Regions from separate parts of the Gracilibacillus sp. JCM 18966 genome, predicted to be linked through region 4. Evidence: predicted binding sites of a transcription regulator. Region 4 holds the regulator's gene; each other region holds the start of a gene.
What was found. Region 4 encodes Rex, which represses fermentation and respiration genes when NADH is low (regulators of the CRP and FNR family bind a similar motif). Its sites were predicted from a motif close to TTGTGAAATATTTCACAA; they were not measured.

Region 1: qoxA (cytochrome aa3 quinol oxidase subunit II) is a predicted target of Rex. The motif match lies at 2,296-2,313, and genes of this name have one in related genera.
Region 2: ACZ5N5_RS12235 (TIGR04053 family radical SAM/SPASM domain-containing protein) is a predicted target of Rex. The motif match lies at 2,432-2,449, and genes of this name have one in related genera.
Region 3: ric (iron-sulfur cluster repair di-iron protein) is a predicted target of Rex. The motif match lies at 3,120-3,137, and genes of this name have one in related genera.

The regions. Positions count from the first base shown of each region.
Region 1 covers NZ_AP043883.1:2,356,446-2,361,418, forward strand. Annotated here, with positions in the region: gene ACZ5N5_RS11235 (sensor histidine kinase) at 71-1,462, opposite strand; gene ACZ5N5_RS11240 (response regulator transcription factor) at 1,449-2,159, opposite strand; gene qoxA (cytochrome aa3 quinol oxidase subunit II) at 2,517-3,515, shown strand; gene qoxB (cytochrome aa3 quinol oxidase subunit I) at 3,533-4,973, shown strand, end outside.
Region 2 covers NZ_AP043883.1:2,554,419-2,559,391, reverse strand. Annotated here, with positions in the region: gene ACZ5N5_RS12250 (NUDIX hydrolase) at 1-383, opposite strand, end outside; partial or broken gene ACZ5N5_RS12245 (IS3 family transposase) at 516-1,550, opposite strand; gene ACZ5N5_RS12240 (Crp/Fnr family transcriptional regulator) at 1,647-2,339, opposite strand; gene ACZ5N5_RS12235 (TIGR04053 family radical SAM/SPASM domain-containing protein) at 2,598-3,716, shown strand; gene ACZ5N5_RS12230 (hypothetical protein) at 3,824-4,381, opposite strand; gene ACZ5N5_RS12225 (SCO family protein) at 4,378-4,973, opposite strand, start outside.
Region 3 covers NZ_AP043883.1:2,548,791-2,553,763, forward strand. Annotated here, with positions in the region: gene ACZ5N5_RS12185 (4Fe-4S cluster-binding domain-containing protein) at 1-29, shown strand, start outside; gene ACZ5N5_RS12190 (Crp/Fnr family transcriptional regulator) at 125-814, opposite strand; gene ACZ5N5_RS12195 (hemerythrin domain-containing protein) at 1,043-1,576, shown strand; gene ACZ5N5_RS12200 (YwiC-like family protein) at 1,619-2,344, opposite strand; gene ric (iron-sulfur cluster repair di-iron protein) at 2,388-3,062, opposite strand; gene ACZ5N5_RS12210 (cytochrome c oxidase subunit 2A) at 3,261-3,389, shown strand; gene ACZ5N5_RS12215 (cytochrome c oxidase subunit II) at 3,445-3,864, shown strand; gene ACZ5N5_RS12220 (cbb3-type cytochrome c oxidase subunit I) at 3,903-4,973, shown strand, end outside.
Region 4 covers NZ_AP043883.1:1,871,310-1,876,282, forward strand. Annotated here, with positions in the region: gene ACZ5N5_RS09015 (ABC-F family ATP-binding cassette domain-containing protein) at 1-1,643, opposite strand, end outside; gene ACZ5N5_RS09020 (redox-sensing transcriptional repressor Rex) at 1,800-2,444, shown strand; gene ACZ5N5_RS09025 (DUF4305 domain-containing protein) at 2,468-2,668, opposite strand; gene ACZ5N5_RS09030 (CPBP family intramembrane glutamic endopeptidase) at 2,673-3,377, opposite strand; gene groES (co-chaperone GroES) at 3,808-4,092, shown strand; gene groL (chaperonin GroEL) at 4,156-4,973, shown strand, end outside.

The sequences.
Region 1 (4,973 bases), 490 kb from region 4:
GTAAGATTTTACCCAATGATAGGATTATTATAAGTGTAGGGGGGGCTAACCATAGAACTCCATCGATTATTTATTTAGGGAATGTTAATGTAACTGTTGTTCCTTTGTTTAATTCACTATCAAAGTCAATTGTTCCTTCGTGCATTTCCACAAGATTCTTCACAATCGAAAGTCCTAAACCTGTTCCACCATTTGCTCTAGATCTAGATTTATCGACTCGATAAAACCGTTCAAATAAGAACGGAATATCTTGTTTTTTTATTCCAATACCTGTATCGATAATTTTTACCTGAATGTGATTTCCTATATCGGTTACTTCTATTTTTATTTCTCCTTTTTCTGTATAACGGACTGCATTTTCGATAAGATTAGTAAAAATTTGCTCCATCCGATTCTTATCTGCATATAAGTGAAGAGGGGTATTCGGTGTATGGACATTTAGCTTTAAACCCTTTTGATTCGCTCTAAATTGTGAACGACGCATCATTTCTTCTGCTAGCATATTGAGATTAAATGCTTCCTTGTTTAAATCAATTTTACCCTCTTCAATTTTGGATAAATCGGTTAAATCATCCATTAAATTACTAATATGGTCTGCTTCATTTTCAATAATTTCAAGAAACTCTTGTTTTTCTTCTTCTGATTGGTACATTTCATGTCTTACTGCATTAGCATATCCCTTTACGTAGGTTAATGGTGTTTTTAACTCATGGGTAATATTAGAAAAAAATTCATTTCTGTTTGTCTGATATCTCTCAAGAGTTTGTGACAGATGATTGATGGCAGTTGCGAGTGATCCAATCTCATCATTTGCTTGATAGTCTACTTTTCGAGAGAAATCTTTTTTCTCCGCTATTTGTTTTGCGACTTTCTCCATAGCTATTAGTGGACCACCAATTTTTTTGGAAATAAAGATAGTAAAGCCTATTGCCAGACCAATTGCACCTAGACTTGCTAAAATTACGAGGATGATAATATTATGAATAGAATTACTGATTAAACCAAAGGACGAGAATAAGATCACACTAGCATTTTCCTCATTTTTATTTTCTTTCACAATCGGTTGACCGACCTTTAAATAGGTAGAACCATTAAAGGAGACCTCCTCAATAACTGTTTCGCCTTTATGAAGATGCTGTAATTGATCGTCTGTTACTATTTGATTCGTTAATTCATCATGCCAATTTGCCTTTGTAATAATTTTACCATCTTGATCGACAATGACAGCACTTGTATTCGTCATTTCTGTTAAATGCTCTAATAACTGAATATTTTCAGGATCTTCTAATTCATTAATTTCCCCAGCATATTTTTCCGATAATTGCACAAGCTGTGTTTCTGTTTGATTAATGGAATAATTTAGAATAAGCTGTAAGACAATATATCCAAATGGAATTAAAATGATTAATTGCAAAAATAAAATCGTCGCACCAATTTTAAAAACCACACTATTTAACCTCATTGGAATCCTCCGTTATAAATTTATAACCAACTCCCCAAATAGTTTGAATTGGCTGATAAGGAAGTCCTGCTTTTTTTAATTTATCTCTCACATAGCGAACGTGTGAATCCACTGTTCTTATATCGACAATCTCATCCATTCCCCAAATCATATCCAATAATTGTTCCCTCGTATATACGCGATTTGGATGGGAGGCAAGCAAGTATAGAAGATCGAATTCTTTTGGGCTATACTTCAGTTCATTTCCTTTTACCTTCACAGATCTAGCTTGAGGATCAATAGACCATTCTGCAAAGTTTACCTGCTGATTCGTCGTCTTTTCCTTTGTATGGGAAAAATGTCTGAGCTGTACTTTCATACGTGCAATCAACTCTTCTGGCTCAAATGGCTTGACGATATAATCATCTGCACCAATGTTTAACCCTTCTACCTTTTGTGATGTATCATTTAATGCGGTCAATAAGATGATAGGTACATCTGGTCTCATTTCCTTCATCTTCTTACATGCTTCCATCCCATCTAATTCCGGCATCATAATATCTAGTAACACAATACTTACATCGTTCTCTTTCATTTTATCAATGGCTTCCCTACCATTGGAAGCTTCTATCCATTCATATTTATTGCGAAGATGTAGCTTAAGCATTGTTCGCATTTGCCTTTCGTCATCTACAATTAAAACTGTCGGTTTTATCATGTCTATCCCTCTTTAGCTAAAATAATCCTCATTAAAATAGTATAGAAATTTGATGGAATAGTAAAGGTTCCAGTCTTTTTCAATTTGTTGTATCACAGTGCTAACCATCTAATCATAAAAGTTATGTTATCAATGTCTGTGATCTTTTTCACTATTTCCTATTTGTGCATTACGTAAAACACTTTCACTTCCTTTTCTATTCCCTCTTTGGTTCAAAATTGAACTTTCTATGACAAATTTTCTTTCATCATAATTTCATCATATTTAGATGTAACAATGGAGAAGAAAGAGGGGTAATCATTCCCATTACTGAACTGGATTTGTTTTGTATAGATGCTTTATGGAGGGAGTAATAAGATGAAGGCATTGAAAAAGGTCTATGGTCTATTTTTATTATTAGTCACACCGCTAATACTTGCTGGTTGTGAAAATAAATTAATAGTTTTTGATCCGAAGGGACCTGTAGCTAGAAATTTATCAGATTTAATTATATTCTCTATTATTTTTATGCTCATTATAGTAGCAGTAGTATTCATTTTGTTCACTGTCATTGTGTGGAAATATCGGGCAAGACCAAATGATGGAGATTTTGAACCGAAAGAAGAGAAAGGGAACCATATTTTAGAAATCATATGGTTTGGTATCCCTGTATTGATCGTTATTGCATTGATGATCCCTACAACAAAAACGATCTATGAAGTGGAAGATATCCCGCAAGGATATGAAGAGGAAGAACCACTGGTTATCCATGTAACTTCAGCTGACTGGAAATGGATATTTAGCTATCCAGACCAAAATATTGAAACAGTGAACTATATTAATATTCCGAAGGATCATCCAGTGCAATTTAAACTAACCTCAGCTGGAACGATGCAATCCTTCTGGGTACCTGAATTGGGTGGCCAAAAATATACCATGGCAAATATGCAAACAAACCTTTACTTAGTCGCAGACCAAGAAGGCTCTTTTTATGGTAGAAATACTAACTTCAATGGTAGAGGTTATGCCCATATGGATTTCGAAGTCCAAGCACAATCTAAAGAGGACTTTAATGAATGGATTCATGATGTGAAGAAAACAGCAAACAAACTAACAGAGGATCAATATGATGAGTTGTTAGAGCCTGGAGTGGTTGGTCGTATGACCTTTAATAATACTCATTTAGATTGGATAGACCATGCTAAAGGCGGATCAGCCGATTATATTCATCCTGAACTTTATGAGATTCAGCATGGAGAAGAAAAAGAGCAAGAATTAGATGGTCAACCTGAAATAGAATCTAAGCATCAATCAGAAAACGACCAGTCCGAACAACATAGTGATTCCTCCCATATGGAAGATCACTCTAATCATTAAAAGAGGTGGTGAAGAACATGTCCTTAGATGAATTTTTTGTAACTGGTGATCCATTAATACTAGGATCTCAAATTGCAATTGGCTTAACGATGATTGGGCTTTTAGCATTGATCACTTATTTAAAGAGATGGAAATGGTTGTGGAATGAATGGTTTACAACTGTTGATCATAAAAAAATTGGAATTATGTACATTATCTCAGGTGTCTTAATGTTTTTCAGAGGGGGAGTTGATGGGCTATTAATGAAGGCTCAAACCTCCAGACCTGAGTTAGACTTTTTAGATGCACAGCACTATGATGAGATCTTCACAACACATGGTGTGATCATGATTTTATTTATGGCAATGCCAATGTTAATCGGGATTATGAACGTTGTTGTTCCATTACAAATAGGAGCACGAGACGTTGCTTTCCCTAAATTAAACGCATTAAGTTTTTGGCTATTCTTTGCTGCAGCGATGCTATTTAACGTATCCTTTGTTATTGGCGGTTCGCCAGATGCAGGATGGACATCTTATTTTCCTCTAGCAGGTAAGGAATTTACTCCTGGCGTCGGAAATAACTATTATGCAATAGCCATTCAGATCGCCGGTATTGGGACATTGATGTCAGGGATTAACTTTGTTGTGACAATTATAAAAATGCGTGCACCTGGTATGTCTTGGATGAAGATGCCTATCTTTGTATGGACTAGTTTAATCACATCCATCATTATCGTGGCAGCATTCCCAATCTTCACTGTTGCTTTACTATATATGTCCATGGACCGTTTATTCGGTACACACTTCTTTACTGTGGCGAGTGGTGGAGATCCAATGCTATGGCTCAACTTGTTCTGGTTATGGGGACACCCAGAAGTTTATATTGTTGTGCTACCAGCTTTCGGTATGTTCTCTGAGGTTATTGCTACTTTTGCACGTAAAAATTTATATGGCTATAAATCTATGGTATTTGCCGTTGCGGGTATCGCATTTCTAAGTATGCTCGTATGGGTACACCATTTCTATACAATGGGTAATAGTGCGGCAGTTAACTCAATCTTCTCCTTAACTACCATGATGATTGCCATACCGACAGGAGTAAAAATATTTAACTGGCTATTTACTTTAAGAAAAGGTCGAATTGAATTTTCAACGTCGATGCTTTGGGCTTTGGCCTTTATTCCATGTTTTACAATCGGTGGGGTAACTGGAGTAATGCTTGCGATGGCAGCAGCTGACTACCAATATCACAATACCATGTTCTTAGTGGCACACTTCCACTATGTATTGATTCCAGGTGTCGTATTTGCTGTATTTGCAGCTCTATATTACTGGTGGCCAAAAATGTTTGGATTTAAATTAAATGAAAAAATTGGAAAATGGCATTTCTGGTTATTTGTTATAGGCTTTAACCTAACCTTTATGCCAATGTTCTTTGTCGGATTAGATGGTATGTCTCGTCGTCTATACACCTATG
Region 2 (4,973 bases), 680 kb from region 4:
TGTTCGCTATTATATAAAAAAATATTAGCAAATTCGTTATCGATTAGGTTTCCATGCTTGACACTATAGGAAAATACGCCTAATGGAACCAATTTTTCATAAGCTATATCCATACCTAGCTCTTCCTTTATCTCCCTTACTCCATCCTGAACGGTTTCATCTGCCAATAAATGACCAGCTGCTGTAATATCTAAAAGGTTAGGATAGTCCTTCTTTTCTTTACTCCTTCGTTGCAAATGAATATAGTAGGTATCTTCTTCCTTACTGACAAACCAACAGTGGAATACCTCATGCCAATAGCCGAATTTATGTACATTGTCTCGAGTAGCGATACCTATCTCATTTTTATTCATATCAAAGATTTTAAGCTGTTCTTCTTCCAAGCTATTTCCTCCTTGAGCTTACGGAATTTCATATAAAGGTTAACATAATATTCCAACAAAAGACATAGGAAAAGCCAATCAAATTTTGAACTGCCCCCTGTCAAGTAGACAGCGGAAATAATAAAAACTGACCTAAGCGGCTTTAGCTCTATATTCCTAGGGCTAAGGCCGTTTAGTCGTTCTTGATATCTTTCATTGTTATAAAAGTGAATATATTCATCAATTGCTTTGAGAGATCCTCAAATGTCTCATACTTATGTATATAATACTTCTCGCATTTAAGAGTTCCCCAAAATGATTCCATCGGACCATTATCAATACACTTTCCAACTCGAGACATACTATGTGTCATCTCTGCATTATCTATCCTTCTTTTAAACCCTTGTGAGGTATACTGAAATCCACGGTCACTATGAATTAGAGGATGTTCCCCATCTAATAGATTAATAGCTTGATCAACGGTTTTAAATACAAGTTTATTATTTTAGAATGACCTAAAACATAGCTGACAATCGAACCATCATACAAATCTAGTATGGCACTTGAATACGCTTTCTTTGAGGAACCATATTTGAATTCGGTGACATCGGTTCCCCATTTTTCATTCGGCTTTTCAGCTCTTAGAACGTCCTCGTCTATCCTGTAAAGCACCCATCCACCATTTTCGTATTTACGTACCCATTGATAAACTTGTTAATAAGAAACTCGATATTTCTCCGCTGTTTGTTGATAGCTCTTCCCGTTCGCTAAAGTGTCTTGTACAATTTCAATACGTTCTTCCCAAGTCGTTTTTCTTCCTTTGGTCATAGAGCTCGTCCTTCTTTTTCCCGTATCTTTTAATTCCCTATGACCATTATACTGCTTTATCCATCTACGTAATACCGACCGACTCGAAATTTCAAATTTTCGAACAATCTCTTCTTGGGAAAACTCTCCGGATACGTAACTCTTTATAGCTCTTACCTTTAATTCTTTAGAATACCTTTTCCATGTTTTTGAGTTTTTTAACCCTCTTATACCTTCCTTTTCAAATTTCTGTATCCATTTATAAAGAGTATATTTTGAAATTTGATATCTTGAGCATAATTCCTTCAATGTATAATTTTCGTTTTGATAGTCCTTTATTACTTCATATTTAAATTTACTTGAATAAGATTTATTTGACATAGAAACTCCCCTTAAGGCAAAACAGATTTATATTTTTTAATCTGTCTACCTTAAGGGGAGCATATCATTTATTGATCGACTTTTTACTCCTTCTATTTAACAATCGTAATATTGTAGACAATCCATATCTAATAATAGATAGCCTCCTTTCGTGCCTTTGACGAGTCCCTCTCTTTTCAATTTATTAATTGTTCGACTGACGGTTTCCCTTGAGGAACCGATCATGTTCGCTAGTTCTTGATTCGTAAAACGAGTGGTGAGGATCATATTTTTATCCGTACATTGCTTCCCATGTGTCTTGGAAAGGCGAATTAATAGCATGATAATTTGTTCTTCCGTATTATGGAGTACTAGTTCTTCTAAGCGTTTTTGTAAATCTACAATAATATCACCCATTACTCGGAACAATTTAATGCTTAATGATGGGTATTGTAATAGTAATTGCTCAAATGCAAGAATTGGTATTTCCACTAAAGTAGCTGGCTCTATAATCTCGGCATGTGCCGGATAATTACCTTTTCTAAAGAAACCAGCATGTGGAAACATATCCTCAGATTTGAGGATCGATACAATTTGTTCTTTTCCATTAATATCTGTTTTATATATTTTGACTTTACCTTTATGGATGAAATGAACTCGTTCTAAGGACTCGCCCTGCATAAAAACATAACTATTGGTTGCATATTGTTTAATTTTAGCAATTTCCGTTATAGCCCCAATTTCTTCTCTGGTCAATTCTTTAAATAATGGCACATTCCATAAAACATCCTGAATGATATTTGTAGACATCCAAACCTGCTCCTTCCCACAGACATTGTCTTAGCTAAGTAACCAATTGATGGAGATCTCTTCTTTATTGTAGAAAAGTTTATCAAATAACTTTGTGATTCAAATCACAATCTAACACTATTATTATCGATTCTTAGGGCTAATTCAATAAATTGTCATAAAGTTTTCCTTTAAAAGTGATTTTTTTCACTATTATGACATCCATTTCGGATTACACTGCATCTATATTTTAAATTTTTCACAAGAAGGAGTTCATCAATGTTTACTCGAGATTATCATAAAAATCCATTTATCGTTATATGGGAACTAACTCGCGCCTGTGAACTAAAATGTCTTCATTGCCGAGCAGAAGCACAATATAAACGCCATCCTCTTGAACTCAGCTATGAGGAAGGTATAAATCTAATTGATCAGATTCACTTGATGGATAATCCACTTTTGGTATTTACTGGTGGTGATCCCTTAATGCGTAACGATGTTTATGCTCTAGCAGAATATGCCGTAAAGAAGGGTGTCAGAGTGTCGATGACACCAAGTGCAACACCAAACGTGACGAAAGAAGCTATTCAAAAAGCAAAGGTGGTCGGCTTATCAAGATGGGCATTTAGTTTAGATGGTCCAACTGCAAAAATTCATGACCATTTTAGAGGAACAAATGGCTCATTTGACTTAACGATACAAAGTATTCAATACTTACATGAATTAGAAATACCTGTTCAGATCAACACGGTTATCTCCAAATATAATTATGAGGTACTAGATGAGATGGCAGAATTAGTAAAAAAACTGCAATGTGTGCTTTGGAGTGTCTTTTTTCTTGTCCCGATTGGAAGGGGACAAGCGAAGGATATGATCTCTCCTGCAGAGCATGAAAAGGTTTTGCGCTGGCTATACCAGTTAAGTAAAAGAGTGGATTTTGATATTAAAACAACAGCAGCACAGCATTACCGACGAGTTGTAATCCAGCAAAAAATGAGGGAACATAAAAATCGGCATGACCATATTGATTATGAGGATGCCTTAATAAAAGGGGCAACTGGTACAATTGATGGTCTTGGACGTGCACCTAAGGGAGTAAATGATGGAAATGGCTTTGTTTTTGTTAGCCATATTGGAGATGTTTACCCAAGCGGTTTATTGCCGATAAAAGCTGGAAATGTTAGATCATCATCTCTTGCAAATATCTATCAGAATTCCACCATTTTCAAAGAATTACGAGATCCTGACCTTTACAAGGGGAAATGCGGTGTTTGCGAATTTCGACATGTATGTGGAGGATCACGCTCTCGAGCGTATGCTGCCACCGGAGACTATTTGGAAAGTGAGCCATATTGTGTATATATTCCCAAAGCAATGAGAAAGAAAAAACCCATCTAAAAAAAGCTCGGTGAAAAGCCGAGCTTTTTTGATTATAGTAGAGCTATTTCCTTTAAGTAAACGAGCACCAGCCCTGTTCGACTAAGAGCAGGCTTTCATCAAAATCTTCATTCATAATCTCCTGGATTGATGAACCATTTCTGGATTAAATAAATCATGATACATATTCCCATTGTTATAAAGCCCCATCCTAGTGTAACTTGTTCTACTAGCAAATAATTATTACAAAGCTGAACAGGGGATAGAATATAAAGAACTCCCATTACTGTAAACAATACTAATATAAGAACAAACAACCATTGTTTAGCTGATGAAGGGACCTTGGACCAGCTGTCTCGAAGTGGGATTCCTGCAAAAAAGGTTAAACTAACAAATTTAAACCACTCGACCAAATAGTTTTGTAACGCATCATCCATTGTGCGAGGAATTGTCCAATATACAGTAATCAATAAAAACAATAACAGTCCTGGCTTACCATTTTTGTTCCATTCTAAAAAAAAATTTGGAGCCTTCTCACGCAGGAATGGATACATTAAAAATCCTGATAGGATAAATAAGGGCATCTGCATATGCATGTGTAGGATCATAATCGATTCAAAAAAACGAGCAATTGGCGGTATAATTAAAAATATAAATAACAACATACCAATGAATGGTTGAGTCATACTTGTTCCCCACCTTCACTATTCAAGATATGCTTTACCTTTTGTATCGCTTGTTCGACATTTTTATAATCCAATACATCTAGTAACTCACCATGTTGATCTATCAAATAAAAAGCCGAATTGTGTGCAAAATTTCCTTGATTATCTGGAATGACAATCACACCCAACCTCTCCAATAATCGCTCTTGCTCTTCATGATTATTAATTCGGGCCATTCGCCATGAGTCGTGTTCATCGGTAAAATAATCATGATACGATTTTAATCTTGCTGGTAGATCTCTTGTTGGATCAAAGGTAATGCTTAGAAAAACGATATCCTTACCTAAGTACGTTTTAGGAATTGCCTCATAAACCTTTGCCATATTCCCTTCCAATTCAATACATATGGAAGAACATGATGCATAAAAAAAGGTGATAAATAAGTATTTTCCCTCAAACTGATCAAATCCATAAACTCGATTCAGATGATCCTCTAACATAACCTCCGGCAATTTTGGTTGTTGATCCTTTAATTGATTCACCCTTGCGGTCTCGGCAGTGAAAGCACGAAAGCCATCCGTTCCTAAAAAATAAATAAGGAAACAAACAATAA
Region 3 (4,973 bases), 680 kb from region 4:
ATTTCTTAAATGAATTTTTGCCCCATTAGGGCAAGTATCAGTAAGAGGCCCTGAAAAAGCATTTGGATATAGAGGTGCTTGAAAGGGCCTCTTTAGTTTGAAAGCTCTTGCTGCAAACGAACCACTAATCTTGAAGATACTGCTTCAATTGCCAAAAATCATAGATTAGTATTTCCTTTCGATTGTAAGTCATTATCCCGGTTTTTTTTAATTGGTTAAAGACTCGATTAACGCTTTCTCTCGAAACACCGATCATATTGGCTAATTCAGAATTTGTAATTGGTAGATGAAGTTGAATCGTATCTTCCTTCTGCCTAATCCCGAGATCACAGACAAACTGGACTAGTATGAGCACAACTTGATGAAAGACATCCTGAGTTTGCCTATATAGTAATCGATCCTGTGTTTCTTGATAATTTTTTTCTATTATACGAATCACTTTTATTAATAGCCCTGGTTTTTGAATAAGTAAAAGCTCGAATTCCATTATCGGAATAGATAACACATGCACATTGGTAAGAGCAATAGCAGATGATGGATATGGAACATTCTCAAAAAAACCTACATATGGAAACATATCATTAGTGTGAAGAACATGTAGTATCTGTTCATGGCCGTTTCTATTTATTTTAATCATCTTGACTAATCCTGATAAGATAAAATATACATTGGTTCGGGATTCGTCTTGGTGAAACAAAATTTTGCCTTGATTATAGCTGCGTTCCATTGAAATCTCGCTCAAATGAATTAATTCATCTTCTGTAAGATTTTGAAATAAAGGAAAATGGATATAAGGCGTGCTTGTTTGTGACATCTATACTCCCACCTCGATCGAAAATTCTAAAATGAATTCTTTGTTACCATCCTAGCAAATAATTCATCATAAAATAATGAGGAGAATCCCTAATTTGTTTTAAATGAAATAGATAAAAAGGAAAATTAGAGAGAATAAAATCATTAAATCAAGGGAATTCCCCAATGTTGTATTAGGTCTTTCTTTCTTATAATAGTGTTGACAAATGATACAGAAGTAGGTGTTTACATGTGGACAGAAAGAGATCTGAATAGTCGTAATAAAGCAATGAAAATGCTCGAAAATGAACACCACTATTTAAGATATTTAATGGAAGAATGGCATCCGATTGTATTAGACTTTGAGAATGATCGATTTGAAGAAAAAGAGGATGCTGTGCTAGCGTTTCAAGCTTTGAGAAACAAATTAAAGGATTTCATTGAGCCATGGAAAAAACATACGGATAAAGAAGAGAAGTATTTTTTTCCTGCTCTTGGCATGTATATAGGTAAAGAACAAGGTCCGATTGTATCGATCGAAGAAGAGCATCAAGAAATTGATGGTTATATTGGACATTTCTTCTATCATTCCCGAGGAAATATAGAGGAGATGTCATATCAGGAGCTGAAAAAAGTGGTCCAGGATGCTGGTGAAGCGTTTGAGGTGATCATGATTCATTTTGTTAAAGAAGAAACCGTTTTGTTTCCAATGGTCGATAAAGTCATGAAGATAGACGACCTTCAGCAATTAACAGCTAATCTCCATTCACTTATTACAAAATAAATGCAAACAAAAAAGAGGAGTCGTCCCTGTGACAGCTCCTCTTTACATTATTAGAACGAGAATAAAGAATAGAATGGAATTAACAATTTCAACAATTCCAGAATGGATCGGCTTGACTTGGCCATCTCTAGGTGTCAGCCAATCCTTAAGTACTCCAGGAAGAAAAGCAATCGCTAAGGACTTCCAATTTAGGAGTATCGGTAGAAGTAATAACAGGGCGTGGTAAATATTAGATTTGTATTGAAAGGATCGATTTTTTAACTCACGAATCAATGATTTCACATAAAAGGCACTACCCATAAAATAAGCAGTGATTATGAACAAAAGGATCAATAGGTCCATAGTGAACTGTTCAATCCCGATGTAGTAGCTCGCCATACCCCCAATCGCAAAAATAATGATCCCACTTAAGTCATTCCACAGTGATCGTTCATTTTTAGTCTTAATAAAATACACATTAACTGCAAAGAGTGGGAGCATAAACGAACCAAATAGTAGAAGACTTGGCATAATGATCACTAATGGAATCAAACATAGTAAGGATGGTATACCATACCACAGCATCCATGGAAGCATCTTTTTCTTCTTGCGTTTATTCCTTACCACATTAAGTAATGGGGTTGACATTAAATATAGAAAAAACCAGCCAATCAAAAAGACAACATGTAGCCCTCTAGGGTTAGATAAAAAGATGCCAAGTAATGTGGGAAGAAGGAACATGGCCCACGAACCATGTTCTTTTGGTAAAATTATTTTTGTTTTTGCCATTGTTATCACCTTATCTCTAGATTGCCCTGCTATATATCGTCTTTTATGAAGCAGTAAAACGTGGGAAGAGTATATTGTTCTCTAGATGAATATGCTGAAATAGATCTGACTCTAATTCATCTAATTTTAAATAAGTTAGCTGGTACGTATTACATGCCCCTGTTGGAATAGCGTAATCGTCTGTTACTTCACGCATCAGCTCTAGCAATCTGCCCTCATGCTCATGTTCTTCCTCGAAATGATGAATGATTGCAGCTGCTGCCTCTACATCATTATCCATTAATTTAGGAAATAGCGTGCTTTCTTCCTTTTCAAGATGTGATTCTAGTTCACTTTTTAATTGATGGAATACGGTGTAAACGGTCGTAAGCTCTGGATGTGCTTCTCCATGCACGCGTTGAACCTTTGTCACATATTTGCTTAATTCAGGTAGAACTTGTTTCAAATAACCATGATGTTTTTCCACTATATGTTCAATGAGCTCTAGATTGCTTTTGCTTGTCCAATCGATTTCATCTTGATTATTTGTTTCCTCATATAGCTGGTTTATTTCAGTCAAAACCGCTTCTTTGTCGAGCTTTCTTTTTTCTAGAGCCTCTCCAATCGGACGATTCCCTCCACAACAAAAATCTATTTTATACTGTTTGAATAGGGAACTAGCCTTTGGGAATTGTGTAACTATGTCTCCTGTCTTCATTTCTAAATCAAATCTATTCATGAAAATCCCTCCAATTTAATTGTTCATGCTAACTATATCGTTATCCAATAGTAGACTCTGTGAGAAAAATCACATTTAAATATATTATCCTAATTCTTTGTCTAAAAAATGAACATTAGAGGAAAGTGATTTACCTCACTGCGAATGATTATCAGTGAAAATACAATGAAGCTAAATAAGAAAAAGGAGGCAAATACGGTGGGAAAACAAGTGGAGAATAATAAAGAAGCTTCATTAAAAGGTGCATTCGTATCTGTATTATTTTTAGGTAGTTTCATTGCATTATTATGGTTAGGTATTTGGAGCTTATTTATGGCAAGAGTTTAGAGGAGGGAATCTCGTGCATCGTTATGAAAAAATATGGTTAATTTTAAGTTCTGTTATGATTTTAGGGTTTATGTTTATTATCGGTTATCAAGCCTTTGCAGATGAGCTTGGTCCTCCCAGCAATCAAGAGACGATTGATCCACAAAAAGTCGAGCAACAAGAGCCCTTTAATAATCCTGGCGTAAAAAAAATCGGGGAAAAGGAATATGAAGTTGTCATGACTTTAGAAATTTTTAGCTTTGACCCCATGGAATTAGAGTTTCCAGCTGGTTCAACCGTGCATTTTGTCATGACATCTAAGGATGTGGTTCACGGAATAGAGATTGCCAATACCAATGTTAATACAATGGTGGTTCCAGGTTATATCCAGAGAATCACGCAAACCTTTGATAAACCAGGAAATTATTTAGTGCTTTGTAATGAATATTGTGGAGCTGGCCATCAAGTGATGTCAACAACGATTCAGATTAGTTAGTAGAGAGGGTGAGAGGATTGACTGTACTTAAAAAAAGTATGATAGAAAGAGTAGAGAACAAGCTTGGTGCAATTCCAGAAGATGTTAAAATATCAAAATCCTACATGGTGGTCACATTCATTGCCTTGCTTGTAGGTGGAATACTCGGATTAGTGCAAGGCTTAAATCGTGCAGGTTTACTCGAAATACCGAATGGATTCAATTATTATCAAATTCTCACAGCACACGGTATTTTATTAATTCTCATTTTTACTGCATTTTTTACTATTGGTTACTTTTATGCTGGTTTGTCTCATACTTTAGGTGGTTTATCACCAAAGGTAAGAAAAATGGCTTGGATCGCCTTTGGATTAAAGATAATCGGCTTTATTATCGCTCTAATTCCTATTCTGCAAAATGAAGCATCTGTTTTGTATACCTTTTATCCACCAATGGCTGCATCTCCGATTTTTTATATTGGGCTTGTATTGATTGTATTAGGAATTTGGGTCAGTGCATTTGGCGTATTTATTAGTGTGGCAAAATGGAGAAAACAACACAAAGGTCAAAACATACCGATCTTAGCTTTTTTTGCTACAGGTGTTTTTGTTTTATTATTTTTCTCCAGTATTTTTGTTGCAGTCGAAGTATTCATGATTATCCCATGGGCTATCGGATGGGTAGAAACCATCAATGTCATGCTAAGTCGGACACTGTTTTGGGCGTTTGGACATACACTCGTTAATATTTGGTATATCACGGCTATATCTGCATGGTATGTGATCATTCCCAAAATTATTGGAGGAAAAAGATTTAGTGATACGTTAACTAGAGTTGTAGTTATTTTACTTGTTATTTTAAATATTCCAGGTGGATTTCACCATCAAATTGTGGATCCGGGAATATCAGAACCAATTAAATATATGCATGTATTTATGAGTCTTGCGATAGGATTTCCATCATTAATGACCGCCTTTGCGATGTTTGCCGTTTTCGAGCGCACAGGCCGGAAGAAAGGTGGTAGAGGGCTATTTGGCTGGTTCACCAAGCTGCCATGGAAGGATGTTCGCTTTTTTGCACCGTTTGTAGCAATGGTTGCTTTTATAGCTGGTGGAGCTGGTGGGATTGTG
Region 4 (4,973 bases):
TTCAGTTCTTCCAGCTCTTTTTCCTCTTGTTTTTTCTCTACATAATAATCATAATCACCTAAATATACCGTCGTGTGCTGTGGTTGCATTTCTAGTACCTGTGTCGCCAGCTTATTAATAAAGTAGCGATCATGGGAAACGAACAATATCGTGCCAGGATAATCGATAAGGGCAGATTCCAATATTTCTTTACTATCTAAGTCTAAATGGTTGGTCGGCTCGTCTAAAATTAATAAATTGGCCTTTTCCATCATTAATTTAGCAAGCGCGAGCCGAGCCTTTTCCCCACCACTAAGAGCTGATACTGGCCGTAGTACATCATCTCCACTAAAAAGAAAGTTTCCTAGAATGGTTCGTATATCCTTTTCGTTCATAAGCGGATAATCATCCCAAAGTTCACTTAGGACATTCTTTTCATGATGCAGTTGTGTCTGTTCCTGATCATAGTAGCCAATTTTCACATTAGCACCTAGTTGTATGGTACCCTTATCAGGATCTAGTTCGCCGATTATATTTTTTAATAATGTAGATTTTCCGACACCATTTGGGCCAACAAGGGCCATGCTCTCACCACGGGTTAGCTCAAGATTAAGATTTTCAAAAGTAAAAGGCTCAGCATTGTTATAACGGAATGCTAGGTCATTTACCTTGAGGACATCATTACCGCTCCTACGCTCCACGTTGAAACTAAATTTGGCAGAGCCCTCATCACCAAGTGGCTTGTCCATTAATTCCATTTTTTCTAACTGTTTGCGTCTGCTTTGTGCTCTTTTCGTCGTGGAGGCTCTCACAATATTTTTCTGTATAAAATCTTCCATTCGCTTTATTTCGGTTTGTTGTTTTTCGTAAAGCTTCCTATCACGTTCATAATTGGCTGCTTTTTGCTTTAAATATTTACTGTAATTACCGTGATACTTCTTCGATTCATGACGCGAAATTTCATAGACAATTTGAACCGTTTTATCAAGGAAGTATCGGTCATGGGATACGATCACAACGGCACCTTGATAGCTGTTTAGATAGCTTTCAAGCCATGTTAAGGTTTGAATATCTAGATGATTGGTTGGCTCATCTAGTATTAGTACATTAGGTTTTGTTAGAAGAAGCTTTCCAAGGGCGAGTCTCGTCTTCTGACCACCACTTAATGTGGCAATCGATGTGTCCCACATGGATTCAGGAAAATCTAGACCGTTTAGAACGGCTTTGATTTCAGGCTCATATTCATAGCCACCAGCTTGCTTAAATGCTTCTTGTTTGCGGTCATAGCTTACTAGTAGTTGTTGATATTTTTCTGTATCTGCTAATAGATCAGAATCTCCCATTTGCTGTTCCATGCTTCTCAGTTCCTTTTCTTCCTTTAACAAATGGGAAAAGATCTTTAACATTTCATCCCAGATCGTTTCTGTAGAATCAAGTCCCGTATGTTGGGCAAGATATCCTAAGGTAACATCCTTTGGTTTATGGATCTCTCCTTCATCATAGCTAAGGTTACCTGCAATTATATTTAATAAGGTAGATTTTCCCGCACCATTTCGACCAACAATGGCAATCCGGTCATTTTGTTTAATTTCTAGTTTTATATTAGATAAGATCAGCTCAGCACCAAATCGTTTGGTTAAATTGTTCACCTGTAAATAAATCATCATCGTTCACCTCAATGATGTAAGTGTATCTAAAAGGCGAACGAACTGCAAGTAAGGGAAGTAGATAGACAAGTGAACAATTTCACGACTTTTTTCTTTTTTTCTGTTAGAATAAAGAGAGAATAATATTTAATGAAGAAATAAGGGGAATAAAGGATGCCTAATCAACATAAAATTCCACAAGCTACAGCGAAGCGATTACCTTTATATTATCGTTTTTTGAATAATTTACATATCCAAGGAAAAGACCGTGTCTCATCAAAGGAACTTAGTCTTGCAATGAAGGTCGACTCTGCTACCATTCGCAGAGATTTTTCGTATTTTGGTGCATTAGGAAAAAAAGGATATGGCTACAATGTCGACTACTTACTCGGCTTTTTCCGTAAAACCTTAGACCAGGATGAGAATACGCCTGTTGTCCTGATTGGTGTCGGGAATTTAGGAACCGCTTTTTTAAATTATAATTTTACCAAAAACAATAATACGAAGATAGAAGTGGCATTTGATGCGGATCCAATCAAGGTAGGAACAGAGATTCGAAATGTCAATGTTCATCATATAGATGAATTAGAAGAAAAAATGGGAGATATTCAGGTAGCTATTCTTACCGTACCAGTTTCTGAAGCGCAGTCTATGGCAGATCGGCTGGTGAAAGCAGGAATAAAAGGTATCTTAAACTTTACCCCTGCAAGGATTACCGTTCCAGATAATGTTCGCGTCCACCATATTGACCTATCAGTAGAGCTGCAGTCACTCGTTTATTTTATGAAGCATTATCCATTAGAAATAGAAGAAAAATAAGAAGTGCTGATGAGAGGCACTTCTTATTTTTTCTTCGCCTTTTTAATTTTAAAATGTAAGCTTACTAGTCGTATTGCAACAACGAAATCAATGGTAGCAAAAAACGCTAATGCAAGTGTAATGAAATTAAATACCGTATCATCGGCAGATTTTATGCCAATATAGATAAATAATGAGCCCAAAATGAAATAGATGATGGCAGAGCCCAATGGTGAAAATCTCATGTTTTTAAAAGCCCCCAACTAAGATGAACTGTACCTGTTCTAGCATTTGTTCCATTTCTTCTGGATCAAGTGATAATTGCCCAATGACTGCAAATGTGTTCATCGCCATATGTGCAAGAATAGGTACGAGAATTCTTTTGGTTTCGACATAGATAAAGGCAAGCACAAATGCAACTGCTATATAGGTTAAGAGATGACTGAAATCGTTATGCAAGACAGCAAATAAAACCCCTGAAATAATTCCGGCAAAGAAGAAGTTCATTTTTTTATATAGGGAACCAAAAATCGCTTTACGGAATACGAGCTCCTCCAGGATTGGACCTAAAATAGAAATAAGAATAATAAATATTGGTGCTTGTCTCGCTACTTGCATCAATTGCATCGTATTTTCAGAACCAACTGGTGCACCAAATACAAAACGTTCAATGACGGTGGATGCTACCTGAGCAATTAATACTAAGAAGAAACCGAGTATTGTCCATAATACAATTTGTCCAATTCTTTTATCCCGTGATTGAAAGAAAGAATTTATTTCATCTCGTAGTAAATAGCAAGAGATAATCAAAGCAAGAACGAAGCTACCGATATTCCATCCAACCATTAATGTTAATGGATCTACGTTTGTGTACAACCGAAATGGTATAACAAGAAAAGCTGACAATTGTACCGCAACATAGGTAAGAATTATATAAATATACTTGGCAGGCAAATTCAAACGACTCCTTTTTATTTTTTTCTTACATGATACGTATTTTAACATAATTTTAGAATAAAATTGAAATAGTTCGTCTAAAGTTATTTTAAAATAAATGTGTTGTTCTTAAAATAATAGATGGTGTCCCTCTGTTTACTTCACGAAGCTCAAAACCCCTTTTATTGAAACCACACTCTATTAGGGTTCCTACAATAATAAAAACTCATACTAATGACGGCTGTTTGGAAATGCCGTAAAATTGCAAAGAGATCGATAGCATTCCCATTAACAAGAGATATTAAAAAATTTTTAAAAAAATTTATACTTTGTACTTGCAAAAAAAAATAGATTTCATTATTATAATAATTGTGTTAGCACTCAGGGTGATCGAGTGCTAAAATGATAAAAATCTAAATAAAGTCAATTTCAAGGAGGTTTTTAAACGATGCTAAAACCATTAGGTGATCGTGTCATTATTGAGCTTGTAGAGCAAGAAGAAAAAACAGCGAGTGGGATTGTTCTTCCAGATTCTGCGAAAGAAAAACCACAAGAAGGTAAGGTAGTAGCTGTTGGTTCTGGTCGTGTAACGGAAAATGGTGAGAAAGTGGCGCTTGAAGTTGAAGAAGGAAACAACATTATTTTCTCAAAATTTGCCGGTACAGAAGTGAAGTATGAAGGTAAAGAATACTTAATTCTTCGTGAAAGTGATATTTTAGCGATTATCGGCTAAGTATGTAGCGAAGTACGTTTGGATAAATATCATATCATTTAAATATTCAGGGAGGTATTTTTCATGGCTAAAGAAATTAAATTTAGTGAAGATGCACGTCGCGCAATGCTACGTGGGGTAGATACACTTGCGAATGCAGTTAAAGTAACATTAGGACCAAAAGGTCGTAACGTTGTATTAGATAAGAAGTATGGTTCTCCACTTATTACAAACGATGGGGTAACTATTGCTAAAGAAATCGAATTAGAAGATAAATTCGAAAACATGGGTGCTCAATTAGTATCAGAGGTAGCATCTCAAACAAATGATGTTGCAGGTGATGGTACAACAACTGCTACAGTACTCGCTCAAGCAATGATCCAGGAAGGCTTGAAAAACGTAGCTTCTGGTGCGAATCCAGTAGGGGTGCGCCGTGGTATTGAAAAAGCAGTAGAGGTAGCTACAGAGGAATTACGTAAAGTATCTAAACCAATCGAAAGCAAAGAATCGATCGCTCAAGTTGCGTCTATCTCTTCTGGTGATAATGAAGTTGGTCAATTAATCGCTGAAGCTATGGAGCGCGTAGGTAATGATGGTGTTATTACTATCGAAGAATCAAAAGGCTTCAATACAGAGTTAGAAGTAGTAGAAGGTATGCAATTTGACCGTGGATACTCTTCTCCATACATGGTAACAGACCAAGATAAAATGGAAGCAGTGCTTGATGATCCTTATATCTTAATTACAGATAAAAAAATCAACAATATTCAAGAAGTATTACCAGTGCTTGAGCAAGTAGTTCAGCAAGGTAAACCATTATTAATGATTGCTGAAGATGTTGAAGGGGAAGCACTTGCAACACTTGTATTAAACAAACTACGTGGTACGTTTAATGTAGTAGC